Regions from separate parts of the Mycobacterium cookii genome, predicted to be linked through region 1. Evidence: predicted binding sites of a transcription regulator. Region 1 holds the regulator's gene; the other holds the start of a gene.
The links. Region 1 encodes LexA, which represses DNA repair genes until DNA is damaged. Its sites were predicted from a motif close to CGAACANNTGTTCG; they were not measured.

Region 1 (12,080 bases):
GCCGCCATCGCCGAGCGCGGAGACATTGGTGGGGTTTTGGCCGATACTGCCGCCCGCGCCGCCGTTGCCGGCGGCCACGCCGGGCCCCCCGGCGCCGCCGTCACCGCCGTCACCGCCGTTGCCCATAACCCAACTGCCGGCGCCGCCGTTACCGCCGTCGGCGCCGAGCCCGCCGTCACCTCCAGCACCGCCGTTGCCGATTCCGAAGGCATCCCCGCCGTTACCACCGGCCATGCCAGGGTCGGCGGCGGCGTCATAGCCGGCCCCGCCGTCACCAGCCAACAGCCCGCCGTCCTGGCCGTTGGGGTCTAGCGCTGTTCCATCGGCGCCGTTGCATATGACGCCACAGATGTTGCTTGGCGTTTCGAAGAAGCTGTTGATCTCGTTGTCGACAACCTGGCCATCTGGACTGGTGATCCAGGCTTGGATGAATTCGTGCACCGGCAGGTAGAAGGTCTGCTGGAAGGTTTCCGAGAGAGCAGTGCTGTCGGTGGTCCCGTTGCCAATCAAGCCGATCAGGGCTAGCAGACCCCTCAAATCGAAGCTGCCGGCGGGGTCGGCGGCAGCAGACAGCGCGCTGGGGTCTGCGGCAGCCGCAAGCGCGCCGGGGTCGGCGGCAGCCGACAGCGCACTGGGGTCAGCGGCAGCGGCAAGCGCGCCGGGGTCGACGGCAGCGGCAAGCGCGCCGGGGTCCGCGGCAGCCGCGGTGGACCCGCCGATGAGGTCGATGATCAAATCTTCGAAGTCGGCTCTTGCCGGCGGCGCGATACCGAGTGGATTCGCTGTGGCGGCCAGAAATGCCCCGACGGTGGTGGACAGACCGATCGCCGCGCGACGGCGGGCCTTGCGGTCAGGCGTGCGGGCTGTTCGCCTCGCGTGCCGACCTGCCATCGCCCTGCCTCATTGCTCACATCGTGCGGACGCCGTCCGCTTTCAGCTTCGCCCAAGCTACTAGACGTCTGTCGAACAGAACCTGAGTACGGGGATTTTCGCGTCCGATTTTTGGAATTTTTCTCCGGCGCGTGTTTGTGCAGGTCAAAGTCCCGCTGCTCATCGAGCCGGGGCGGGCACGCGAGGGCGGTCGGAAGACGCTGTCGGCACGTATCCTGAACGGGTGATTCGCGCCGGTGACCTGGACTCCGCCGTGTCGGCGTGCGGGGGAGAGCGGCGCTGATGATCTTCGCCAAAGGCCATGGCACCCAGAACGACTTTGTCGTGCTGGGTGATTCGGATGCCGCGCTGACACTGACGCCCACAGCGGTGGCAGCTTTGTGCGACCGGCGCCGCGGGCTGGGCGCCGACGGAATCTTGCGGGTCACCACGGCGGGGGCAGCGCTGGCCGCAGGCGTGTTCGACCGGGTACCGGACGGTGTGAGCGTCGAAGACTGGTACATGGACTACCGCAACGCCGACGGGTCGATCGCGCAGATGTGCGGCAACGGCGTGCGGGTGTTCGCGCACTACCTGCGGGCCAGCGGGCTGGAAACCCGCGACGAGTTCGTCGTGGGCTCATTGGCCGGTCCCCGGCCCGTCGTGGTGCACGGCGCCGACGCGACCCACGCCGACGTCAGCGTCGACATGGGCAAAATCAACTTGCTGGGACCCGGGCGGGCTGTCGTCGGCGGCCGCGCGTTCGACGGGTTGGCGGTCGACGTCGGTAACCCGCATCTGGCCTGTGTCGACCCGGCGCTGACGGTCGAGGCATTGGCGGCGCTGGACGTCGCGGCGCCGGTGAGCTTCGACCACACACAGTTTCCGGACGGCGTGAACGTCGAAGTGCTCACCGCCCCGGCCGACGGCGCCGTGAGTATGCGAGTGCACGAGCGGGGAGTGGGCGAAACCCGTTCCTGCGGAACGGGAACCGTCGCCGCAGCCGCCGCTGCGCTGTCGTATGTCGGCGCGACCGGCGGCACTTTGACGGTGCGGGTACCCGGTGGCGACGTTGTCGTCACCATCACCGAAGCGACCAGCTATCTGCGCGGACCGTCGGTAATGGTGGCCCGCGGCGAACTCAACGACCAATGGTGGCAGGAGGCGTCACGTTAAATCGGATGCATATCGGCGTCCCGGCGTGCACCATTTGTAGTTGCCTATGACATATCCGGACACTCCTGAACAGAACATCCCCAGCACGGGCGACCTCGCCCTCGACGATCGCGCTGCGCTGCGTCGCGTCGCGGGGTTGTCCACCGAACTCGCCGACGTCTCCGAGGTGGAGTACCGCCAGCTGCGCCTCGAGCGGGTGGTACTGGTCGGCGTGTGGACCGACGGCAGCGCCGCCGATGCCGACGCCAGCCTCGCCGAATTGGCCGCGCTCGCCGAGACCGCGGGATCCGAGGTGCTCGAAGGCATGGTCCAGCGGCGCAGCAAGCCCGACCCCTCGACCTACATCGGGTCGGGCAAGGCGGCTGAACTGCGTGACGTGGTGACAGCCACCGGCGCCGACACGGTGATCTGCGACGGCGAGTTGTCGCCGGCGCAGCTCAACGCGTTGGAGAAAGCGGTCAAGGTGAAAGTCATTGACCGCACCGCGCTGATCCTGGACATCTTCGCCCAGCACGCCACCAGCCGGGAGGGCAAGGCGCAGGTGTCGCTGGCGCAGATGGAATACATGCTGCCCAGGTTGCGCGGCTGGGGTGAGTCGATGTCCCGGCAGGCCGGTGGCCGTGCCGGTGGCAGCGGCGGCGGTGTGGGTCTGCGCGGTCCCGGTGAAACCAAGATCGAGACCGACCGGCGGCGCATCCGTGAGCGAATGTCCAAGCTGCGCCGCGACATCAAGGAGATGAAACAGGTTCGCGACACCCAACGCAGTCGCCGGGTACGCAGCGACGTGCCGTCGATTGCGATCGTCGGTTACACCAACGCCGGCAAGTCCAGCCTGTTGAATGCGTTGACCGGAGCCGGGGTGCTGGTACAGGACGCGCTGTTCGCGACGCTGGAACCCACTACTCGCCGTGGACAATTCGACGACGGGCGACCATTTGTGGTCAGCGACACCGTCGGTTTCGTGCGGCACCTGCCGACTCAGCTGGTCGAGGCGTTTCGTTCGACGCTGGAGGAGGTTGTCGACGCCGACCTGCTGGTGCACGTTGTCGACGGCTCCAACGTCAACCCGCTGGCTCAGATCAGCGCGGTACGCCAGGTGATCTCCGAAGTCTTCGCCGACTACGACAGTGGGCCGGCGCCGGAGCTGATCGTGGTCAACAAGACCGACGCGGCAAGCGGTTTGGGTCTGGCCAAGCTGCGCCGTGCGCTGCCCGGTGCAGTGTTCGTCTCGGCCCGTACCGGCGACGGCGTCGACGCGCTGCGTCGCAGAATGGCCGAGTTGGCAGCACCGACTGACACCGCCGTCGACATCGTGATCCCTTACGACCGTGGCGATCTGGTGTCGCGTGTGCATGCCGACGGGCGGGTCCAGGAGACCGAGCACAGCAGCGCCGGGACCCGCATCAAGGCGCGGGTGCCGGTGGCGCTGGCCGCCAGCTTGCGCCAATTCTCGGTGACCTGAACGGCTGCAGACGGCAGAAGGCGCCGGAGCCCCCACTCCGGCGCCTTCTACGCTTCCTGTTAGAGCAGACCGCCCAAGCCGCCTAGCAGACCGCCCAGACCGCCGAGGCTGCCGATGTCGCTCAGCAGGGTCGAGATATCAGTGCTGAGGTTACTCAGATCGCTGAAGCTGCTGCTCAAGTCGGTCAGAAGGGTGGTCAAGCCTCCGAGCGCGCCGGTGTCGCCGGCCAACGAAGCCAGGTATCCCTCCAAATCGGTGGCCGCGAGGCTGAAGTCCGCGTTACCGATCAATCCCAGGTCGGTGTCAAAGCTCGGTGTACCCAAGGCAGCCGTGAGATCGCCGAGTGTGACGCCGGCGCCGGCGGGAATTCCTGGCCCTGCGTTACCGACGAAGTCCGCCAAAATTGCCGTCTGGGACGCGGTCTCGGTGACCCCGAGGAGTTGGTTCACTTTGTCTTCGGTGATAAGTGCGTCGATGAACAACGCCTCGAAAGCTCGGCTTTCGGCCCCGTTGAAGTCACCGCTGTAGATAGGGTTCGCGGTCCCGACGTCCAGCAGGGCGCCCGCCTGGGTCGCGCCCAGCGCCGTGGCCAAGTCGTTGTACAACGTGGCTTCCGCGCCGGTCGGCCCCAGGACGTCGTTGAACAAAGCGGTGTTGAGGGTGCTCTCGTCGAGAAGCAGCGTCGCGTCCGTCACATCCACCAGTGCGACGTCGTGGTGCTCGACGGGCACGCCCTGTTGGGCCTGCGGCATTCCGACGTGCGAGAGCGTGCCAAAGAGGCCTGCTGCCGCGACCGCCCCTGCGGCCAGGGCTGTTCGTTTTGTTGCAGCGTTCATGATTTCCTTTTTCCGAAACCGATGTGGACTGTCGGCGAAATGACCTTCGAAGCCATTCTGAAAGACACAATGCGGCCGCAGGCGTTGTTGAACTTTCGGCAGCGAGGTTTGATTCGTCATGGCTCCGTCTTCTCCGGGCGACACTTCTCAGGTGGCATTAAGGTAGCTTTCGAGCTCCTCTCAGGGAACGGATTGGCTGGAAAACCTCAATTTTTTTAAAGTGAATATTTGCTGCAAAATTACCCGATTCCGCAGCGTGGCGAACCGGCAGTCGGTCGCAGGAGTCGATAAGAATCTGCGTTTGATATCAGAAATACGGGAGGCGCCGGAGCCTCCCGCTCTGGCGCCTTCCGCATTCTCGCCGTAGCAGACTGCCTTCTCCCGCAGACCGCCGGTCAGGTTACCCAGGATGGCGCGCAGGTCACGGCCAAGCCCGCTCAGGCTGCCGAGGCCCAAGGCCGCCGAGGTCCCGTCCTTCCCCACATAGGACACCTGAAACTTTCTCAGGTGGACTTAAGCTGTCGCTTAAGGTTTGTGCGAGTCCAGGGAATTACTCACAAAGTCTTGAATTTCCTCGCCACTAAATTGCGTCGGATTTGCGTTCGAATATCGCTTAGTTCGATCCGTCGGACTATGCGAAGAGTTCACAGACGTCTTCGGCGGGTGCTGCCAACAGTCGTTGCGCCAGGTGCGCTTTGATCTGATCGAAGTCGCTCTCCTCGGCTTGAGAGCGCTCTGCTCTGCCGGCCAGATCGATGAACTCGGCGGTGACGAATCCTGGGCGCAGCAGCAGTGTCGCCGTCCGGCCGCTGACCACTACCTGAAAGACGAAGCTTTGCAAGAGCCGTCCGCGGTCGGGGCGGGCGAGGGCGGGATCGACGGTGTAACGACCGTCGGTCACCGCCCGGGTGACGGATTCGAACCCGTCGCGAGCTCCCGATTCGACCAGGGCGGTGCGAATGACGACCGATCGCCGCTGTGGCGGATGGTTGGGCGTGAGCGCCGCGAACGCCCGTTGCATCACCTTCAACGCGAGGGCCACGCCGGCCGGCGAATAGGGCCCGGCGTAGCACAGCATGTCGGTATAGGAGAACTCGAGCAGCTGTCCGAGTTCCTGCACCAGAATCGTCGCGTCCATCCGGTGACTCTAGGCGCGGATGCGATACCCGAGCCGCCCAACCATCCGGTTGGTATATCTTGGGCCTCACAGTTCCCAACCCGCCGGAGGTCAATCCATGGGTAGCGCCGTCAAGTACCAGCGCACGCTGTTCGAGCCTGAGCACGAGTTGTTCCGCGAGTCGTACCGGTCGTTCCTGGAACGCCATGTCGCGCCGTACCACGACGAGTGGGAGAAGGCGAAGATCGTCGACCGCGGCGTCTGGCTGGAGGCGGGGAAGCAGGGGTTCCTGGGGATGTCGATCCCCGAGGAGTACGGCGGCGGCGGCAATTCGGACTTCCGTTACAACACGATCATCACCGAGGAGACGACCTACGGCCGTTACAGCGGCATCGGGTTCGGCCTGCACAACGACATCGTCGCGCCCTATCTGCTCAGCCTTGCCAACGAGGAGCAGAAGCAACGCTGGCTACCCAAGTTCTGCACCGGTGAGTTGATCACCGCGATCGCGATGACCGAACCGGGCACCGGCAGCGACTTGCAAGGCATCAAGACTCACGCCGTCAAACAGGGCGACCACTACGTGCTCAATGGATCCAAGACGTTCATCACCAACGGGATCAACTCCGATCTGGTGATCGTGGTAGCTCAGACGGATCCCGACAAAGGCGCACAAGGCTTTTCGCTGTTGGCCGTCGAACGCGGGATGGAAGGCTTCGAGCGCGGACGCCACCTGGACAAGATCGGCCTCGATGCGCAGGACACCGCTGAACTGTCATTCACTGACGTCGAGGTGCCCGCCGAGAACCTGCTCGGCGAAGAGGGCAAGGGTTTCATCTACCTGATGCAGAACTTGCCGCAGGAACGCATCTCCATCGCGATCATGGCCGCCGCTGCCATGGAGGAGGTGCTGGAGCAGACGCTGCAATACACCAAGGAGCGCAAGGCTTTTGGGAAGCCGATCGGCAGTTTCCAGAACAGCCGATTCGTGCTTGCCGAGCTGGCCACCGAGGCCACGGTGGTGCGGATCATGGTGGATGAGTTCATCGCCCTGCACCTCGAGGAAAAGCTCACCGTGGAACAGGCCGCAATGGCCAAGTGGTACGCCACCGAAAAGCAGGTGCACTTGATCGACCGCTGCCTGCAGCTGCACGGCGGCTATGGCTATATGCGCGAATACCCCGTTGCCCGTGCGTATCTCGATGCTCGCGTGCAGACGATCTACGGCGGCACCACCGAGATCATGAAGGAGATCATCGGTCGCAGCCTCGGCGTATAGCCGCGGGCCCGCACGGTGGACAGACCGCAGGCGCTGTCGATGACGGGAATGCCGTTGGCGCGCAACTCGCGTGGCAGAGCTTGACGAGAACACGTCGTCGAAACACGGCGCCGAAGCATGCCGTCGCTGATGCGGCACACGCTGACCGGGTAGCCGAGCGCCCACAGCCCGCGATCACAGCAAGAGCGGGACCAGATCGGTCCTGGGGCGCCCATGGTCGCTCCTTTACGCCGGGCCTCGTTGACGCACGCCGTCGTCGCCGATTTCCGGGCGTCGTGGAGCAAAATCGCACGTGCATAATGCGACACCAGCGCGACGGTGGAGATCATTTCGACGTTAATGGGTATCTGCTTCCGTAGTGTCTCCGTATGACTTGCTAGGTGTGGTCGGCCGCAACGGAGTTGTGGCGGCCCGCCGGACCGTCGAAACTTGGCCCCAGGCTTTGGACTGGACGGCCGCCAGGAGGGTGGATGACAGGGCAGCACTTGCGGTCGGGCCGCGTCATGCGTGGTCTGGTGGCATTGGCGGCGGGCCTGGCCTGCATAACGCTGATGGCGCCCGTCGCCACGGCATCCCCGCTCGGCGAGGCCGACGATGCGATCACCGCGGCGTGGAAGGAAGCCGGCGGCGACACATCGGATCTCGGCCCCAAGCAGGGCGAGACGTACGTCGCCGGTGGAGGCTTCGCCCATGACTTCGTGCACGGCAAGATGTTCTTCACGCCGGCCACCGGGCCCAGGTCGATGATGGGCGCCATCCTGGACAAATACGAGTCACTGGGCGGCCCCGCAGCCAGCGATCTGGGATTTCCCACGATGAACGAAGCACGTGGGCTGGCGGGGCCCGACAGTCGGGTCAGCACCTTTTCGGCCAGCGACAAACCCCTCATCTACTGGACAGCCGACCACGGCGCGTTCGTCGTGCGCGGAGCGATCAACGCGGCATGGGACAAACTGGGTAGCTCGGGCGGCGCACTTGGTGTGCCGATCGGCGACGAAACCTACGACGGTCAACTCGCAACCCAGGCATTCAGCGCCGGCAAAATCTCCTGGAATCGGCTGACGAAGGCATTCACCACCGTGCCGCCGAACTTGGCGGGCCAGCTCACAGGCTTACAGGTGCCCGTCGATCCGACTGCTGAGATCAACATGGCCTGGCGTGCGGCGGGTGGTGCAGCCGGGCCGCTGGGCGCCAAACAAGGCGACCAATCACCGGTCGGCACAGGTGGGTTGGCCCAGAACTTCAACGGCGGCAAGGTCTTCTTCAGCCCTGCCACCGGCGCGAACGCCGTCGAAACCGACATCCTGACCAAGTACGAAGCGGCCGGCGGCCCAGCCGGCAACCTCGGCTTCCCGATCGCGAACGAGGCCGACGGCGGTCTCAAACCGTCCAGCCGGGTCAGCGAGTTCTCCGCCAACGACAAACCAGTGATCTTCTGGACCCCCGAGCACGGCGCGTTCGTCGTCCGCGGGGCGATCAACGCCGCATGGGACAAGCTTCTCGGTGCGTCCGGCAAATTGGGTGCGCCGATTGGGGACCAGAGCGTCGACAAAGACGACATCACGCAGAGATTCACCGGTGGCCAGATCACCTGGAACTCGAAGACAAACACCTTCACCACCCAACCGGCGAACCTGGCGTCGGCGTTGTCCGGCCTGCAGATACCGGGCCAGAAGACGGCGGCCGGCCCGGCGTCCAAGGGCGGGGTCCACGCGTCGGCGTGGCATTGGTGGTGGCTGCTCGCGGGCATCGCGGCGCTGCTGCTGATCGCTCTGGTCGTGCCGTCGGCGCGGTCGTGGCGTCGGCGGCGTGCTGCCAAGAGGGTTGGCAAGCGGGGCGGCGCCGATTCTCGCGACGAGCCCGCCACCGAATCCGTCGCGCAGTGGTCGCCGGAAGCCGACCGGGATTTGGCTACCTCGAGCCTGAACGACGACCATCGGCCGCCGCGGCCGCGGACCGTGCGGCTACCCAGCCAGCCGGTCAGCGCGTGGATGCCGCCGGACCGTACCGACCTGATCGACGAGCCGCCCGACGAAGAAGTCGAGAGTCCCGAGGAGTTTTCTGACTTCGCCGAGGTCGACGAGGACGTTGACGACCACTTCGACGAGAGCTTCGACGAGGATCCCGATGACGTCGACACCGACCCGACCGGGTTTCCGGCGCAGAGCGAGGTCCGCGGCGGCCGGCATGCGGCTTCCGACGGCAGCGACGACGATTCCGCGGTCACCACGGCCGTGCCGACAGCGCGAATCCCGACCGGACAGTTGGCAATTCATCTTCCGATGGACGACCCGTACCAGGTGCCGGAGGGATATCCGGTCAAGGCGAACGCCAGCTCAGGCCTGTACTACATGCCAGACAGCGTCCTGTATGAGGAGACGATGGCCGAAATCTGGTTCGCCAGCGAGGACATCGCGCAGGCCAACGGGTTTCACAAGGCCGGGTAGGTGTTCGGCGCGGGTCAGACCTTGCGGATGACCGTGACGACTTTGCCTAGTACGGCGGCGTCGTTACCGGGAATGGGGTCGAAAGCCGGGTTGTGGGGCATCAACCACACCTGGCCGCCGGTCCGTTTGAACGTCTTCACGGTCGCCTCGCCGTCGATCATCGCCGCCACGATGTCGCCGTTGTCGGCCACGTTCTGCTGACGTACCACCACCCAGTCACCGTCGCAGATCGCGGCGTCGACCATGGATTCACCGACCACCTTGAGCAGGAACAACGCGCCTTCGCCGACGAGTTCGCGGGGTAGCGGGAAGACATCTTCGACGGCTTCCTCGGCAAGGATCGGTCCACCGGCGGCAATACGTCCCAGCACCGGGACGAAGGCGGGCTCCGGCAACGCGTCTGATCCGGCGACGTCGGTGAGCACCGGAGGCCTCGAGCCGTCGTCGGACGCGCGGACATCCACTGCGCGCGGGCGGTTCGGGTCACGGCGGAGGTAGCCCTTGCGCTCCAATGTGCGCAGTTGGTGCGCCACCGAGGAGGTCGACGTCAGGCCGACGGCATCGCCGATCTCCCGAATGCTGGGCGGGTATCCGCGGCTGGTCACCGAGGCGCGGATGACATCCAGGATGGTCCGCTGCCGTGGCGTCAGCACAGAATCCACAGCTGCAAGGGGGCGGTCAGAGGCGGCGTCCGAGGTATCGCTGTCGCTCATACGGACGAATATAGCTCTTTTTTGTGGTGAAGCAAACACTTGTTCGACGTGTTTCCTGGCCGCGTTTCGGTCAGATCGGCTGTAAAGCGGGAGAGGGCAAAACGAAAGTTGTCGGTGCTCCCTCGTATCGTCTCCGGCATGTGCAACAGTTCGATCACATGTTCGGTATTCGAACACATTATCGATTACTCTTCGAACAAGTGATCGACCACGAGCCGACTGGAGGAATGCACATGATGCCCATCGAGACGATCTCGCCCACATCGCCGGCCCGCGTTCGGCCCGCCTGGGTGGGTCCATCCGGTCGCCAGGGGCGGCCCGGTTCCCGTGGACCGCAGCCGTCGCGGCCGGTCGCCCCGCGGCCCCGCTATCGTGGCACCGGGGTGCTGATGTCGACGGCCTCGCACCGGCCGCGCCCGATCACCCCGGCGACCACAGTCGCATTATCCCTGGTGGCGGCCGCGATCACGGTGTGGCTCGGTCTGGTCGCGCACTTCGGCGGCATGCTGCACGCCGGACCTGAGCAGGCGGCGCGCCAGATGCCCGATCGGCTCGCTGTGGTGCGGGTCGAGCCAGGGGAGACGTTGCAGCACTTGGCCGCCCGTGTCGCGCCGGACGCCCCGACCAGTCAGGTTGCCGCCCGCATCCGTGAGCTGAACGATCTCGACTCGGTGGCGGTTGCCGCGGGTCAGACGCTCATCGCACCGGTCGGCTGACGGCGTCACCGTGCGAGCGGTGCTAGGCCGGCGACCTGGTGCGCGGGTAGGCTCTTGGGGATCTGGGACACCCCGAAGTCTGCGCGGCGAAGGAGCGGCCATGCACTGCCCGTTCTGCCGTAATCCGGATTCGCGAGTCGTCGACTCCCGTGAGACCGATGAGGGTCAGGCCATTCGACGTCGCAGGTCGTGCCCGGAGTGCGGGCGGCGTTTCACCACCGTGGAAACCGCGGTGCTGGCCGTGGTCAAGCGCAGCGGGGTGACCGAACCGTTCAGTCGCGAGAAGGTGATTAGCGGCGTGCGGCGAGCATGCCAGGGCCGCCAGGTCGACGACGATGCGCTGAACCTGTTGGCCCAGCAGGTGGAGGACACCGTGCGCGCCGGCGGGTCACCGGAGATCCCCAGCAACGAAGTCGGGCTCGCGATACTCGGCCCGCTGCGCGAACTCGACGAAGTGGCTTATCTGCGATTCGCGTCGGTGTACCGATCCTTCGAATCCGCAGACGATTTCGAGCGCGAGATCACCGCGCTGCGTGCCCACCGCAAGGTGCCCGCGTCCGGCTGACGTCCGGCGCGCACAGCGCGTAGCACGCGTCGGTTTAGGCTGTCGAAATGCCGCTCGAGCTCCATCCACATCTTCGCGCGCTGGCGCCGCTGCTCGGCGCCTGGCAGGGCCGCGGGACCGGTGAATATCCGACGATCGAGCCCTTCGAGTACCTCGAAGAAGTCGTGTTTTCCCACGTGGGCAAGCCGTTTCTGGTCTATGGCCAAAAAACCAAGGACGCAGCTGACGGCGCATCGCTGCATGCCGAGACCGGCTATCTACGTGTCCCACGACCCGGTCAGGTCGAACTCGTACTCGCCCATCCGAGCGGCATCACCGAGATCGAGGTGGGCAGCTACACGGCAGAGGGCGCGACGGTCGAACTGGAGATGACTGCCACGCAGATCGGCACGACGCCGACCGCCAAAGACGTGACCGCGCTGGGCCGGCGCTTCCGGCTCGACGGCGACACGTTGTCCTACTCGCTGGAGATGGGCGCGGTCGGCCAGCCGACCCAACACCATATTTCGGCGGTCTTGCATCGCAGAGACTGACTCGCTCACCGCCTGACGATCTGAGGTGATGGAGCTCGGCGTACACCGCTGACCCGGGTGGCTCAGCGCGACGCGATTTGAGCTAGCCGACCTGTCGCACGCCGTCGTTGACGACCCGACCGGCCACTTGAACCCACCCCTGCGGGCTCCACGTGGTTTCGATGACCGAGCCCTTTCCTTGGGTGATGGACAGGTCGCGACTGAGATAATCGGTGATCCGTACCGCGGCAGATCCGGTCGCTTCGTCCTCAGGCACACCCAGATTCGCGGCGAACATCCTCGATCTCAGCGCACCCGCGGACTCGTCGATCCACGCCCACAGATAGTGCGCCACGTCGTCGGGGAAGTCGGACGGGTCGGCGGCCG
Region 2 (12,080 bases), 790 kb from region 1:
GCCCACGACGTCAATCGCGCCACCGCGAAAACCACCTTCCCGGTGTGGATGATGACCGCGATCGGCGACTTCGCGTTTCACCATGCGGCCGGCCAGGCGCCTCGCTGGTATCGCCCCGTCGGCAGCCTGTTCGACCAGTTCCTCGGCGCTGCCGAGACGGATCCCGTTCTGGCCGAATGGTTTCTGCGCCGATTTTCGTTGCTGGACAGCCTGTACATGGTGCCCTCTACGGGGCTCGTCGGCCGCACAGTCCGGCACAACATGCGGCTGTGGCTGGCCGGGCGACGAGCGGCCAGGGCCGAGCGCAGCGGCGCCTTAGCGGCGAGTTGATCAACACGCGCGCCGCTGATCACAGGCCGACGGTGGCCCGGAAAATCTTCGTCGGTTCGTGCGCGATCAGCCGGATCGGACCGTCGTCAGCGGCCACCCAGGCGGCCGCACCGCGGGTGAGCGTCAACTTCTCGGACTTGCCGCAGACGGCCGTCGAACCCTCGATGCACAACAGGATCTGCGGGCCGTCGTGGCGCGACGGAGCGTCGACCTCGTGGCCCACCTGCTCGCCCTCGAGGCTCAGCACCGACGCCGCGAATTCCTCGGCGGGCGTGTCGTAGACCAGTGCCAGCCCGTCGTGATGCGTCGGCGCGCGCAGATCGGATTCGGTGCTCGGCGTGAAGTTCAGCACCTTGAGCAACTCGGGGACATCCACGTGTTTGGGCGTCAGGCCACCGCGTAACACGTTGTCGGAGTTGGCCATTATCTCCATCCCGACGCCGCGCAGATAGGCGTGCAGATTCCCGGCCGACAAGAAGATTCCCTCGCCGGGTCCCAGTGTGATCCGGTTCAGCAGCAGCGCGGCCAGCACACCGGCGTCACCGGGATAACGCTCACCGAGCTCCAGCACCGTCTTGGCCTCCGCAGCGAATTCCGTTGCACCAGAACTGACATAGTGGATCGCGCCGTCGAGCACCGCAGACACCAACACATCGATGTCGGGCTGCGGAGCGGTGATCCACGTGGTGAACAACGCCCGCAGACCGTCGGCGTCGGATTGGTCGTTCAGCAAGTCGATGTAGGGATCCAGGTCAGACACCGCCAGCGCCCGCAGCAATTCGATGGTGTGCGCGGCGGGACGGAAACCCGCCAGCGCCTCGAACTGATGCAACGCCACCAACAACTCCGGCTTGTGGCTGGAGTCGCGGTAGTTACGCACCGGCGAGGTCACCGCAATGCCGAGACGCTCCTCGCGCAGGTAGCCCTCGGCGGCTTGGGCGGCGCTGGGATGCGCCTGCAACGACAGCGGCTCGTCGGCGGCCAGTACTTTGACCAGGAAGGGCAGCGCATCGCCGAACCGGGCACGGGCGGCCGGGCCGAGCTGGCCGTCGGGATCGGCGATCACGGCCTGCAGCAACGACACTTCGCCGCCCGGCCCTTCCAGGAACGCCGGATCACCCGGATTGGCACCCAGCCAGAGCTCGGCTTCCGGGTGGGCGGCGGGCACCGGGCGACCAGTGAACTCCGCGATGGCGGTCCGAGACCCCCACGCGTACGTCCGTATCGCTCCGCGTAGCAACTCCACTTGGCTTTACCTCAGAACCAGTTATCCCCGCACCAGCCGCAAATAAACCGCCGCCATCTCCAGCCGGACCGCCAATATAGCCAGCTGCAGCTCGGCCCGACCCGCAGCGACCGGAGCCGGCCGGCCTTCCGGCAGGTCGGGCACGTCCTCGGCGCCGACGATGTCGACATCGTCGAACGCGGCGACCCGGGATGCGACGACCGCCCGTTCGTCACCCAGCGTCAATGCCAGCACCCGCAGGCGCTCGGCGATCGGCCCGTCGATCTCCTCGTCATGGAACAGGGCATCGGCCGGGTCGACGAACCCCGGCCCGGCTCCGGTCTGCAACGCTGCCAGGGCGTCGGCCAGGCCCGCTGCGGCCGCCACCTCCTGCGCGACCCTCAGCAGCACCGAGCAACCGTGCCGGGCCAGCGTCAAAGTGGCGGCGTTGTCGCCGGCCAGCACGAGGCGGCGTCGCGAGATTCGCTCGACCAGCGCTTTGGCTGGATTGGTGAAGATCTCGCGGCTGGCGCTGTTGCGCAGCGCCTCGGCGTCCAGCTCGTCGGCCAGCGCGGCAAGGTCGACGCTCAGCCGAGGGTCGACGCTCTGCAGGGCGGCCAGCCCGACGGCCAGGTATCGACTCAACCCGAACTCGGCGGCGACCGGTAGCCGCGGCTCGAGCACCGCCGCCCGCCCGGCCGTGGCGTCACGCAACGGGCCTTCGTAGGGTGCGGCGACCACGACTCGCGCGCCGCGGCGCACTGCGCTCGCGGCGGCTCCGACCAGCGCCGGATCGCCGGGGTCGTCGCCGGCGACGATCAGCACGTCCAACGCGCCGATCCAGGGCGGCGCTTCGGCTGCGATCACGATCGGCGCCGCTGCTGATCCGCCGGACGTCGCGGCCAGCAGGGTCCCCGCGGTCTCGGCGGTACCCCGGCCGGCAACCCAGATGATGGTGCGCGGACGGTCGTCACCGCCGATGGAGTCCAGGGCGCCTTCGTCGAGTGCGGCAGCGACCGCGCGCACCTGCGCACCGCCCATTGACGCCGCCCGCAGCAGGCCGTCCCGGTCGGCGGCCAGCAGCCCGTCGGCGTCGTCGAGGTCGATCGTGGCCTGGGCCGCGTTCACGTGACCGCCTCCGGTTGGCCGACCAGCTCCGCCTGCCGCTGGATCTCGCCGGCCACGTGCTCGACGACGTTGTCCACGTCCTCGACGCAGCGGCCTTCCACATTCAGTCGCAGCAGCGGTTCGGTGTTGGAGCTGCGCAGGTTGAACCAGCTGCCCTCACCGAGATCGACGGTCACTCCGTCCAGGTGGTCGATGGACTGGATCCGGCTGCCGAACGACCTCAGCACCGCCTCGACGCACGACTCGGCGTCGGCCACGGTGAAGTTGATCTCGCCGGACGCCTCGTAGCGCTGGTAGTCGGCGGTCAGCTCGGACAGCGGCCGCTGCTGTTCGCCGAGTTCGGCCAGCACGTAGAGAGCGGCCAGCATGCCGGAGTCGGCGCCCCAGAAGTCGCGGAAGTAGTAGTGCGCGGAGTGTTCACCGCCGAAGATCGCGCCGGTGTCGGCCATCAGGGCCTTGATGTAGGAGTGCCCGACCCGGGACCGAACCGGCGTGCCACCGCGTTCTACGACCAGCTCGGGCACCGCCCGGGAGGTGATCAGGTTGTGGATGACCGTCGCGCCGATCTCGCGGTGCAGCTCGCGGGCGGCGACGAGCGAGGTGACCGTCGACGGCGAGACCGGCAGGCCGCGTTCGTCGATGACGAAACAGCGGTCGGCGTCGCCGTCGAACGCCAGCCCGATGTCGGCGTTGTTCTCCCGCACGAAAGCCTGGAGGTCGGCCAGGTTGGCCGGGTCCAGCGGGTTGGCCTCGTGGTTGGGGAACGAGCCGTCGAGTTCGAAGTACAACGGCAGCAACGTGATCGACTCGATCGCTTCGAGCACCGCGGGTGCGGTGTGGCCGGCCATCCCGTTGCCCGCGTCCACCGCGACCCGCAGCGGACGCAGGTCGGAGGTGTTGACCAGCGAACGCAGGAACTCGCCGTATTCGGTCAGCACGTCTTGGTCGGTGATGGTGCCGTTGGTCCCGTCGTAGGCGGGAATCCCGGCGATGATGTCGTCGCTGATCGCGGCCAGCCCGGTGTCCGCACCGACGGGCTTGGCGCCGGCCCGGCAGAGCTTGATGCCGTTGTAGGCGGCCGGGTTGTGACTCGCGGTGAACATCGCGCCCGGGCAGTCGAGCAGGCCGGACGCGAAGTACAGCTGGTCGGTGGACGCCAGCCCGATCCGGACCACGTCGAGGCCCTGGCCGGTGACACCGCTCGCGAAGGCCGCCGCGAGGCTCGGCGAACTGTCCCGCATGTCGTAGCCGATGGCGACCTGCCGCGCGCCCTCGTCGCGCATCAGCCTGGCGAACGCCGCGCCGACCTCGGCGACGAACGACTCGTCGATTTCGTCACCGACCAGACCGCGCACGTCATACGCCTTGATCACACGGTGGACAGCCGCAGCGGGCCGAGACATCGAGGGGCTCCTGACGACGGGGACACTTGCTCGTCAGCCTATCTCGGTAACGAGGCGGACCGTTGCGGTCCGCTGAGGCGCCGAGTAATCAGACCCAGCTCGGTAACGAGGCGGACCGTTGCGGTCCGCTGAGGCGCCGAGTAATCAGACCCAGCTCGGTAACGAGGCGGACCGTTGCGGTCCGCTGAGGCGCCGAGTAATCAGACCCAGCTCGGTAACGATGCGGACCGTGCCGGTCCGGGCCGGGCTTGCTAGTCGGCGGGGTCGGGCAGCACCCGAAGATGACCGCGACGGCGGCCGGTACCGGCCGGGCGCTGGACGGGCGACGTCAGTACACCGGCAGCCGGCGCCTCGGCCGGGGCGGCGTTGAAGTGTCCACCCGGATCGTGAAATCCGTTGACCGGGGCGGCACCACCGACAACTTCACGACCCTCGCGGACCGCTTCGGCCAACGCGATCAGATCGTCCTCGTCCGGGTTGGTGGCCAGCGGGCCGGAGTGCCGGACGAGTTCCCAGCCGCGGGGCGCGGTGATACGGCCCGCATGGCTGACACATAGGTCCCAGGAGTGCGGCTCGTGGGCGGTCGCAAGCGGACCGACTACCGCCGTCGAATCCGAGTACACGAAGGTCAGCGTCGCCACCGCGTAATGCGGACACCCGGGTCGGCAACAGCGACGCGGAACGTTCACGATCGAGAGGTTATCGCGCGAAATCGTCCAGGCGGCATCGGACACGCGCATTCCGTCGGCACGGTATGCCCAACCGTTACCATCGCCGCATGAGCCACTCGCGCGGCGGCCGCCCGATGGGCAGACGAGTCTCGCGACGCGGCCGCGACATGCGGGGCCCACTGCTGCCGCCGACGGTGCCCGGATGGCGCAGCCGTTCCGAACGTTTCGACATGGCTGTGCTCGAGGCTTATGAGCCCATCGAGCGTCGGTGGCAGGAGCGCCTCTCCGGGCTCGATGTGGCGGTCGATGAGATCCCCCGGATCTCGGCGAAGGATCCCGATAGCGTGCAGTGGCCGCCGGAGGTGGTCGCGGACGGGCCGATTGCGTTGGCCAGGTTGATCGGCGCCGGCGTCGATGTTCGCGGAAGCGCGACGCGCGCACGAGTTGTGTTGTTCCGCAAGCCGATCGAGCGGCGCGCGAAGGACACGGTTGAATTGGCTGAGTTGCTGCATGAAATTTTGGTGGCTCAGGTGGCCACCTATCTGGACGTCGAACCTTCGGTCATCGACCCGACGCTCGACGACGAATAGTCATTGATCGCAGACGCGATCGCGGCGGGTCGCCCGCCGGCGTCCGGGCGGTCGGGTCAGATGATTCCGCGCTTGAGGCGACGGCGTTCCCGTTCGGAAAGCCCGCCCCAGATGCCGAACCGCTCGTCGTGGGCCAAGGCGTACTCGAGGCATTCACTCCGCACCTCGCAGCCAAGGCAGATCTTCTTGGCCTCGCGGGTGGAGCCGCCCTTCTCGGGGAAGAACGCCTCGGGATCGGTCTGAGCACACAACGCCCGGTCCTGCCAACTGTCGGCCTCAACCTCTGTGGCCTCGAATTCGTCGACGACCGCATCGGGGACCAAACTCAAATGGGGCCTTGAGGTTTCCCCCATTGTCGGCCATCCGAGAGTGGTGTGCGGGGTGCCTCCTACTAGGCCCCGAAGGTGCTCATAGGACATGCTCCGCCTCCTCACTTTGTTTTGTTGATCGGGAATCACCACTGTTTTGATGTTCGGCCATCTCGATTCGAACAGATGATCGAATCTCGGTCTGCGACACCGAATCCGGTTGGCTTACCGAAATGACACTGCTGTGATTACACACGGGTAAGGAGCGCTTTGCAAGCGATTCGGGAGATTTCCATATCATCTCGTGACCGTTTCTTTGCGCCTCTGATGCCGTTGTGCCCGCGGCGTGTCGGTCACACCCGTCACAGCGGTCGCTGGGCACGTCGGCGGTCGGGCTCGCGCGTACTGTCGTGCGGTGTGAAGGTCACGGTTCTGGTCGGCGGGGTTGGCGGCGCCCGCTTCCTGCTCGGCGTCCAACAGCTGCTCGGTCTGGGCCAATTCGCTTCCGCGTCAGCGCCGGCGGGCGATCACGAGCTGACCGCGATCGTCAACATCGGCGACGACGCCTGGATGCACGGCGTGCGCATCTGCCCCGACTTGGACACCTGCATGTACACCTTAGGTGGAGGTGTAGACCCGGAGCGGGGCTGGGGTCACCGGGACGAAACCTGGCACGCCAAAGAGGAACTCGCCGCCTACGGCGTGCAACCCGACTGGTTCCAACTGGGCGACCGCGACCTGGCCACCCACCTGGTGCGCAGTCAGATGCTGCGGGCCGGCTATCCGCTGTCCGAGGTGACCGCGGCGTTGTGCGACCGCTGGCAGCCGGGCGCGCGACTGCTGCCCGTCAGCGATGACCGCTGCGAAACGCACGTCGTCATCACCGATCCCGCCGACGACAGTCAGCGCGCGATCCACTTCCAGGAATGGTGGGTGCGCTATCGCGCGCAGCTACCGACGCACAGCTTCGCCTTCGTCGGCGCCGAAAAGGCCAAAGCGACAGCGGAAGTCACCGATGCCGTCGCATACGCCGACGTCGTCCTGGTCGCGCCGTCGAACCCGGTGGTGAGCGTCGGCGCGATCCTGGCCGTACCCGGTATCCGCGCGGCGCTGCGATCCACTGACGCTCCCGTCGTCGGCTACTCCCCGATCATCGGCGGAAAGCCGTTGCGCGGGATGGCCGATGCGTGTCTGGACGTGATCGGCGTGGAGTCGACCGCCGACGCGGTGGGGCGGTACTACGGCGCGCGGGCAGGCACCGGCATCCTGGACTGCTGGCTGGTTCATGAAGGCGATCACGCCGACATCGACGGCGTCGCGGTGCGTTCCGTGCCGTTGCTGATGACCGCCCCGAAGGCCACCGCCGAGATGGTGAGCGCGGGCCTGGAGCTTGCGGGCGTGGCGGTATGACCGCCGGCGACGATGCAGAGCGCAGCGATGAGGAGGAGCGGCGCAATATGCCACGCGCCGAGGAGCACGGCACCGCGTCGCCGATCGAGATCCTGCCGGTCACCGGACTTCCCGAATTCCGCCCCGGCGACGACCTCGGCGCTGCGCTGGCCACCGCGGCCCCCTGGCTGCGTGACGGCGACGTGCTCGTGGTCACCAGCAAGGTGCTGTCCAAATGCGAAGGCCGCCTGGTGCCAGCACCGGAAGACCCCGACGAGCGGGATGCGTTGCGGCGCAAGCTTGTCGACGCCGAGGCCGTCCGCACGCTGGCCCGCAAAGGTCGCACGCTGATCACCGAGAACAAGCTGGGCATCGTGCAGGCCGCATCCGGAGTGGACGGATCCAACATCGGCACCGACGAATTGGCGCTGCTGCCAGTCGATCCCGACGCCAGCGCGGCGGCGTTGCGGGCCGCGCTACGCAGGAGCCTCGGTGTCACCGTCGGCGTCGTCATCACCGACACGATGGGCCGCGCGTGGCGCAACGGCCAGACCGACGCCGCCGTCGGCGCGGCTGGGCTCGAGGTGCTGCACGGCTACGCGGGCGCGGTCGACCGACACGGCAACGAACTGGTGGTCACCGAGGTCGCCGTTGCCGACGAAATCGCCGCGGCGGCCGATCTGGTCAAGGGCAAACTGACCGCGATACCGGTGGCCGTGGTCCGTGGGCTGCCCGCCGGCGTGGTGTCCGACACCGACGCCACCGCACGTCAACTCGTGCGCCCCGGCATCGACGACCTGTTCTGGCTGGGCACCGCCGAGGCCCTGGAGTTGGGCCGCCGGCAGGCCCAGTTGCTGCGCCGCTCGGTGCGGCAGTTCGGCGACGAACCGGTGCCGCCCGAACTCGTCGAGCAGGCCGTCGCCGAGGCGCTCACCGCGCCCGCACCACACCACACCCGACCGGTGCGGTTCGTCTGGCTGCAGAACCCCGCGACGCGAACCCGCCTGCTCGAGCGGATGCGCGACAAGTGGCGCTCGGACTTGTCCGGTGACGGCCGACCGGCCGACTCGGTCGAACGCCGCGTGGCGCGCGGCCAGATCCTCTACGACGCGCCGGAAGTCGTCATTCCGTTCATGGTTCCCGACGGTGCGCACAGCTATCCCGACGCCGCGCGCACCGACGCCGAGCACACCATGTTCACCGTCGCGGTCGGTGCCGCCGTGCAGGCCCTGCTGGTGGCATTGGCGGTACGCGGTGTCGGCAGCTGTTGGATCGGCTCGACGATCTTTGCCGCCGACCTGGTCCGCTCGGAACTCGACTTGCCCCAGGACTGGGAACCGTTGGGCGCCATCGCCATTGGTTATCCGGAGCAGCCCGTCACCGAGCCACGTGATCCGGTGCCGGTCAGCGATCTGTTGGTACGCAAGTGAGCGTGCACTCCACCGCGATCGAGTTGCTGACCGACTGGCAGGCACCGGACCGGTGGCAGGATTCGCTGCGACACGCGGTGCTGGCATTCTTGGATGCCCGCGACGACGCCTGCCGTCGCGAATGCGTACCGGGACACATCACCGCATCGGCGATCGTGCTCGACCACACCGGCAGCCAGGTGCTGCTGACGCTGCATCCGCGGCTGGGTCGCTGGGTGCAATTGGGTGGGCACTGCGAGGATTCCGACGTCGACATCCTGGCGGCGGCGCTACGGGAGGCCACCGAGGAGTCCGGCGTCGACGGCCTGCGGATCGCGCCCACCCTGGCCGCGGTCCACGTGCACGCGCTGACCTGCTCGCTGGGCGTGCCGACCCGTCATCTCGACTTGCAGTTCGTGGCGCAGGCGCCGGCCGGGGCGCAGATACAGCTCAGCGATGAGTCGGTGGACCTGCGATGGTGGCCGATCGACGCGTTGCCGGCCGGCTCCGACGACGCGCTGGCCTACCTCGTCGGCCGCGCTCACACGTCGCTGGAGTAACGGATCCCGTGGTCGGGAATGCGGACGCCAGGCCAGACCCGCGCACCGCGCAATAGCTCGCAGCGGGCCCCGATGTCGGCGCCGTCGCCGATCACGCCGTCCCGGATCAGCGCCCGCGGACCGATCCGCGCGCCGAATCCGATGATCGACCGCTCGATGACGCTGCCGGCCTCGATCCGCACGCCGTCGAAGATGACCGCGCCGTCCAACCGGGCGCCGGGGCCGATCTCGGCGCCGCGTCCGACGACAGTGCCTCCGATGATCACCGCGCCGGGCGACACCGCCGCACCGTCGTGCACCAACTGCTCGCCGCGATGACCGCCCAGCGCCGGTGAGGGTGCGATGCCGCGCACGAGGTCGGCCGACCCGCGCACGAAGTCCTCCGGTGTGCCCATGTCGCGCCAGTAACTGGTGTCGACATAGCCGCACACCTTGACGCCCTCGGACAACAGCGCCGGAAACACCTCACGCTCGACCGACACTTCGCGGCCCCGCGGGATGCGATCGATGATCTCGCGGGTGAACACATAGCAGCCGGCGTTGATCTGGTCGGTCGGCGGATCTTGAGTCTTCTCCAAAAATGCTGTCACACGACCGTTTTCGGTCGGCACGCAACCGAACGCCCGCGGGTCGCCGACCCGCACCAGGTGCATGGTGACGTCCGCCTGCTGCTCGTGGTGGTACGCCAGCAGCTGGCCGAGATCGCATCCGGACAGCACGTCACCGTTGAACACCAGCACGGTGTCATGACGCAGATGGTCTGCGACGTTGGCGATTCCGCCACCGGTGCCCAACGGATCCTCTTCGGTCACGTACTCGATCTGCAGGCCCAGTTTCGACCCGTCGCCGAATTCGGCTTCGAAAACCTTTGGCTTGTATGACGTACCCAGAACCACGTGCTCGATTCCGGCGGCGGCGATCCGCGACAGCAGATGGGTGAGGAAGGGCAGTCCGGCGGTGGGCAGCATCGGCTTCGGCGCCGACAACGTCAACGGCCGGAGCCGAGTTCCCTTGCCGCCGACCAGGACGACTGCATCCGCTTCTGTCATTGGAGCCACTCCTCCTCATCGCTCCGCTCTGCATCGTCGTCGGCTCGAGTCATTGGAGCCGCTCCTTGTCTTTTCGCGTCATCAGCCGCACCCGCGCCGCCAGGCCGGCCCGGAAGGCCCAGCGCAGCGGCGCGCGCCACGGTCCGGGATGCCGGTCGGCGAGATAGGTGTAGGTGCTCTTGTGGTGTGCCGCCAAGTTGTGCGCCGACGCCCGCGCGGTGGCGTGCCCCTTGTGGTGCAGCACTTCGGCGGACGGCACATAGACATTGAGCCAGCCCGCCTTGCCCAGGCGATCACCCAGGTCGACGTCTTCCATGTACATGAAGTAGCGCTCGTCGAAACCGCCGATCTGCTCGAATGCCGCGCGGCGCACCAGCAGACACGATCCGGACAGCCAGCCGACCGGTCGCTCGCTGGGGTCCAGCCGCTCCTGGCGGTAGGTCGTCGACCACGGGTTGCCTTTCCAGAACGGTCCGACTACCGCGTGCAGGCCGCCGCGGACCAGGCTCGGGAGATGGCGCGCCGACGGGTACACCGACCCGTCCGGGTCGTGGATCAGCGGACCGAGGGCACCCGCCCGCGGCCACCGGGCCGCGGCGTCCAGCAGCGCGTCGATGCTGCCGGGGCCCCACTGCACGTCGGGGTTGGCCACGATGATCCACTCGTCGGCGTCCCCCACCTGTTCGATCGCGCGGTTCACCGCGCTGCCGTAACCGAGGTTGGATCCGGTGGAGAACAGTCGCACGTCCGGGTAGCGCTGGACCGCGGCCTCGGGTGCGCCGTCGGTGGAGCCGTTGTCGGCCATGAGCACGCTGACAGGCCGCGCGGTCGCATGCGACAGCGATGCCAGGAACCGGTCCAAATGCTTGCCCGGTGAATAGGTCACCGTGACCACCGGCAGGACGTCACTCACGGGTCGAGACTAGCGGTCAGGGACGCGAAGCCGCCTCGAGAGCACGAGCCAGCGCGTCCTGCCACGGCGGCAGCGGCGTCAACCCGGCCTGGGCCGACTCCCGACTGGACAGCGCCGAATACGCCGGCCTGGCAGCCGGCCTCGGGTTGTGGTCGCTGCTCACCGGCCGTATCCGCTCGGGGTCGGCGCCGACGCCCTCGAAAACCGCACGGGTTTGCCCGAAGCGGGAGACCTCGCCGCCGTTGGCCGCGTGCGCGATGCCGGTCGGCGGGTGCACGCGGCCATCGACCACCTCAAGCAAGGCGCCGACCAGGTCACCGACATAGGTTGGCGAGCCGATCTGGTCATCGACCATGTCGATCGCCTGGTCGCCCGCGGCCACCCTGCGCATGGCTGCGACGAAGTCCTTGCCGTCTCCGCCGGTGTAGACCCAGGCGGTGCGGACCACGACGGCCTGCGGCAAGGCAGCCAGGACCGCCTGTTCGCCGGACAGCTTGGTCTGCCCGTAGACGCTCAGCGGCCGGGTCTCATCTGACGGTTCGTAAGGGTGCGGCGCGGCGCCGCCGAAGTCGCCGTCGAAGACATAGTCGGTGGAGATGTGGACCATCCGCGCGCCGGCCCGCGCGCAGGCCTGCGCGATGTACTGCGGACCGGCCGCATTGACCGCGTGCGCTCTGGCCTGATCGCTCTCCGCGCCATCGACGTTGGTGTAGGCCGCACAGTTGACCACGACGTCGCCGCTGTGCACGACCTGCTCCGCCAGCGCCGGGTCGGTGATGTCCCACTGCGACGACGTCAGCGCCAGCACATCGCGACCTTGTCGAGTCGCCTCGGCCGCCAGGAAGCTGCCGACCTGTCCGCCGGCGCCGGTGATCACGAGTCTCTGAGCCACGGGTAACGAGTCTGGCACGCCGACGCGGCGCTACCAATGATCGCACTGTGACGAAAGTAGTCTGTTGTGATGCCTGAGCAACGCGTGGCGCGTGTGATTGCGACTGTGGCGGCCGCGGCGGTCGTTCTGGTCACCGGGGTGGCGTGGAGCAAGGTCCGCTCTTTCGAGGACGGGATCTACCACGTCTTCGCACCCTCGCTGGGTCATGGCGGA

Region 2: a site for LexA is predicted at 5,835-5,848, ahead of cofD (2-phospho-L-lactate transferase). Genes of this name have one in related genera too.

The regions. Positions count from the first base shown of each region.
Region 1 covers NZ_AP022569.1:235,371-247,450, forward strand. The annotation lists partial or broken gene G6N27_RS25125 (PGRS repeat-containing protein) at 1-381, opposite strand, end outside; gene dapF (diaminopimelate epimerase) at 1,174-2,046, shown strand; gene hflX (GTPase HflX) at 2,093-3,508, shown strand; gene G6N27_RS01125 (hypothetical protein) at 3,568-4,344, opposite strand; gene G6N27_RS01130 (hypothetical protein) at 4,525-4,836, opposite strand; gene G6N27_RS01135 (hypothetical protein) at 4,976-5,482, opposite strand; gene G6N27_RS01140 (acyl-CoA dehydrogenase family protein) at 5,580-6,740, shown strand; gene G6N27_RS01145 (hypothetical protein) at 6,683-6,955, opposite strand; gene G6N27_RS01150 (LGFP repeat-containing protein) at 7,211-9,187, shown strand; gene lexA (transcriptional repressor LexA) at 9,202-9,900, opposite strand; gene G6N27_RS01160 (LysM peptidoglycan-binding domain-containing protein) at 10,134-10,616, shown strand; gene nrdR (transcriptional regulator NrdR) at 10,717-11,181, shown strand; gene G6N27_RS01170 (peroxynitrite isomerase) at 11,229-11,714, shown strand; gene G6N27_RS01175 (PhzF family phenazine biosynthesis protein) at 11,797-12,080, opposite strand, start outside.
Region 2 covers NZ_AP022569.1:4,760,154-4,772,233, reverse strand. The annotation lists gene G6N27_RS22425 (FAD-dependent oxidoreductase) at 1-330, shown strand, start outside; gene manA (mannose-6-phosphate isomerase, class I) at 350-1,576, opposite strand; gene G6N27_RS22415 (TobH protein) at 1,598-2,683, opposite strand; gene G6N27_RS22410 (phosphomannomutase/phosphoglucomutase) at 2,680-4,086, opposite strand; gene G6N27_RS22405 (DUF3499 domain-containing protein) at 4,338-4,775, opposite strand; gene G6N27_RS22400 (metallopeptidase family protein) at 4,925-5,347, shown strand; gene G6N27_RS22395 (WhiB family transcriptional regulator) at 5,404-5,766, opposite strand; gene cofD (2-phospho-L-lactate transferase) at 6,073-7,065, shown strand; gene G6N27_RS22385 (coenzyme F420-0:L-glutamate ligase) at 7,113-8,474, shown strand; gene G6N27_RS22380 (NUDIX hydrolase) at 8,471-9,013, shown strand; gene manB (mannose-1-phosphate guanylyltransferase) at 8,995-10,062, opposite strand; gene G6N27_RS22370 (glycosyltransferase family 2 protein) at 10,112-10,957, opposite strand; gene rfbD (dTDP-4-dehydrorhamnose reductase) at 10,992-11,867, opposite strand; gene G6N27_RS22360 (LCP family protein) at 11,937-12,080, shown strand, end outside.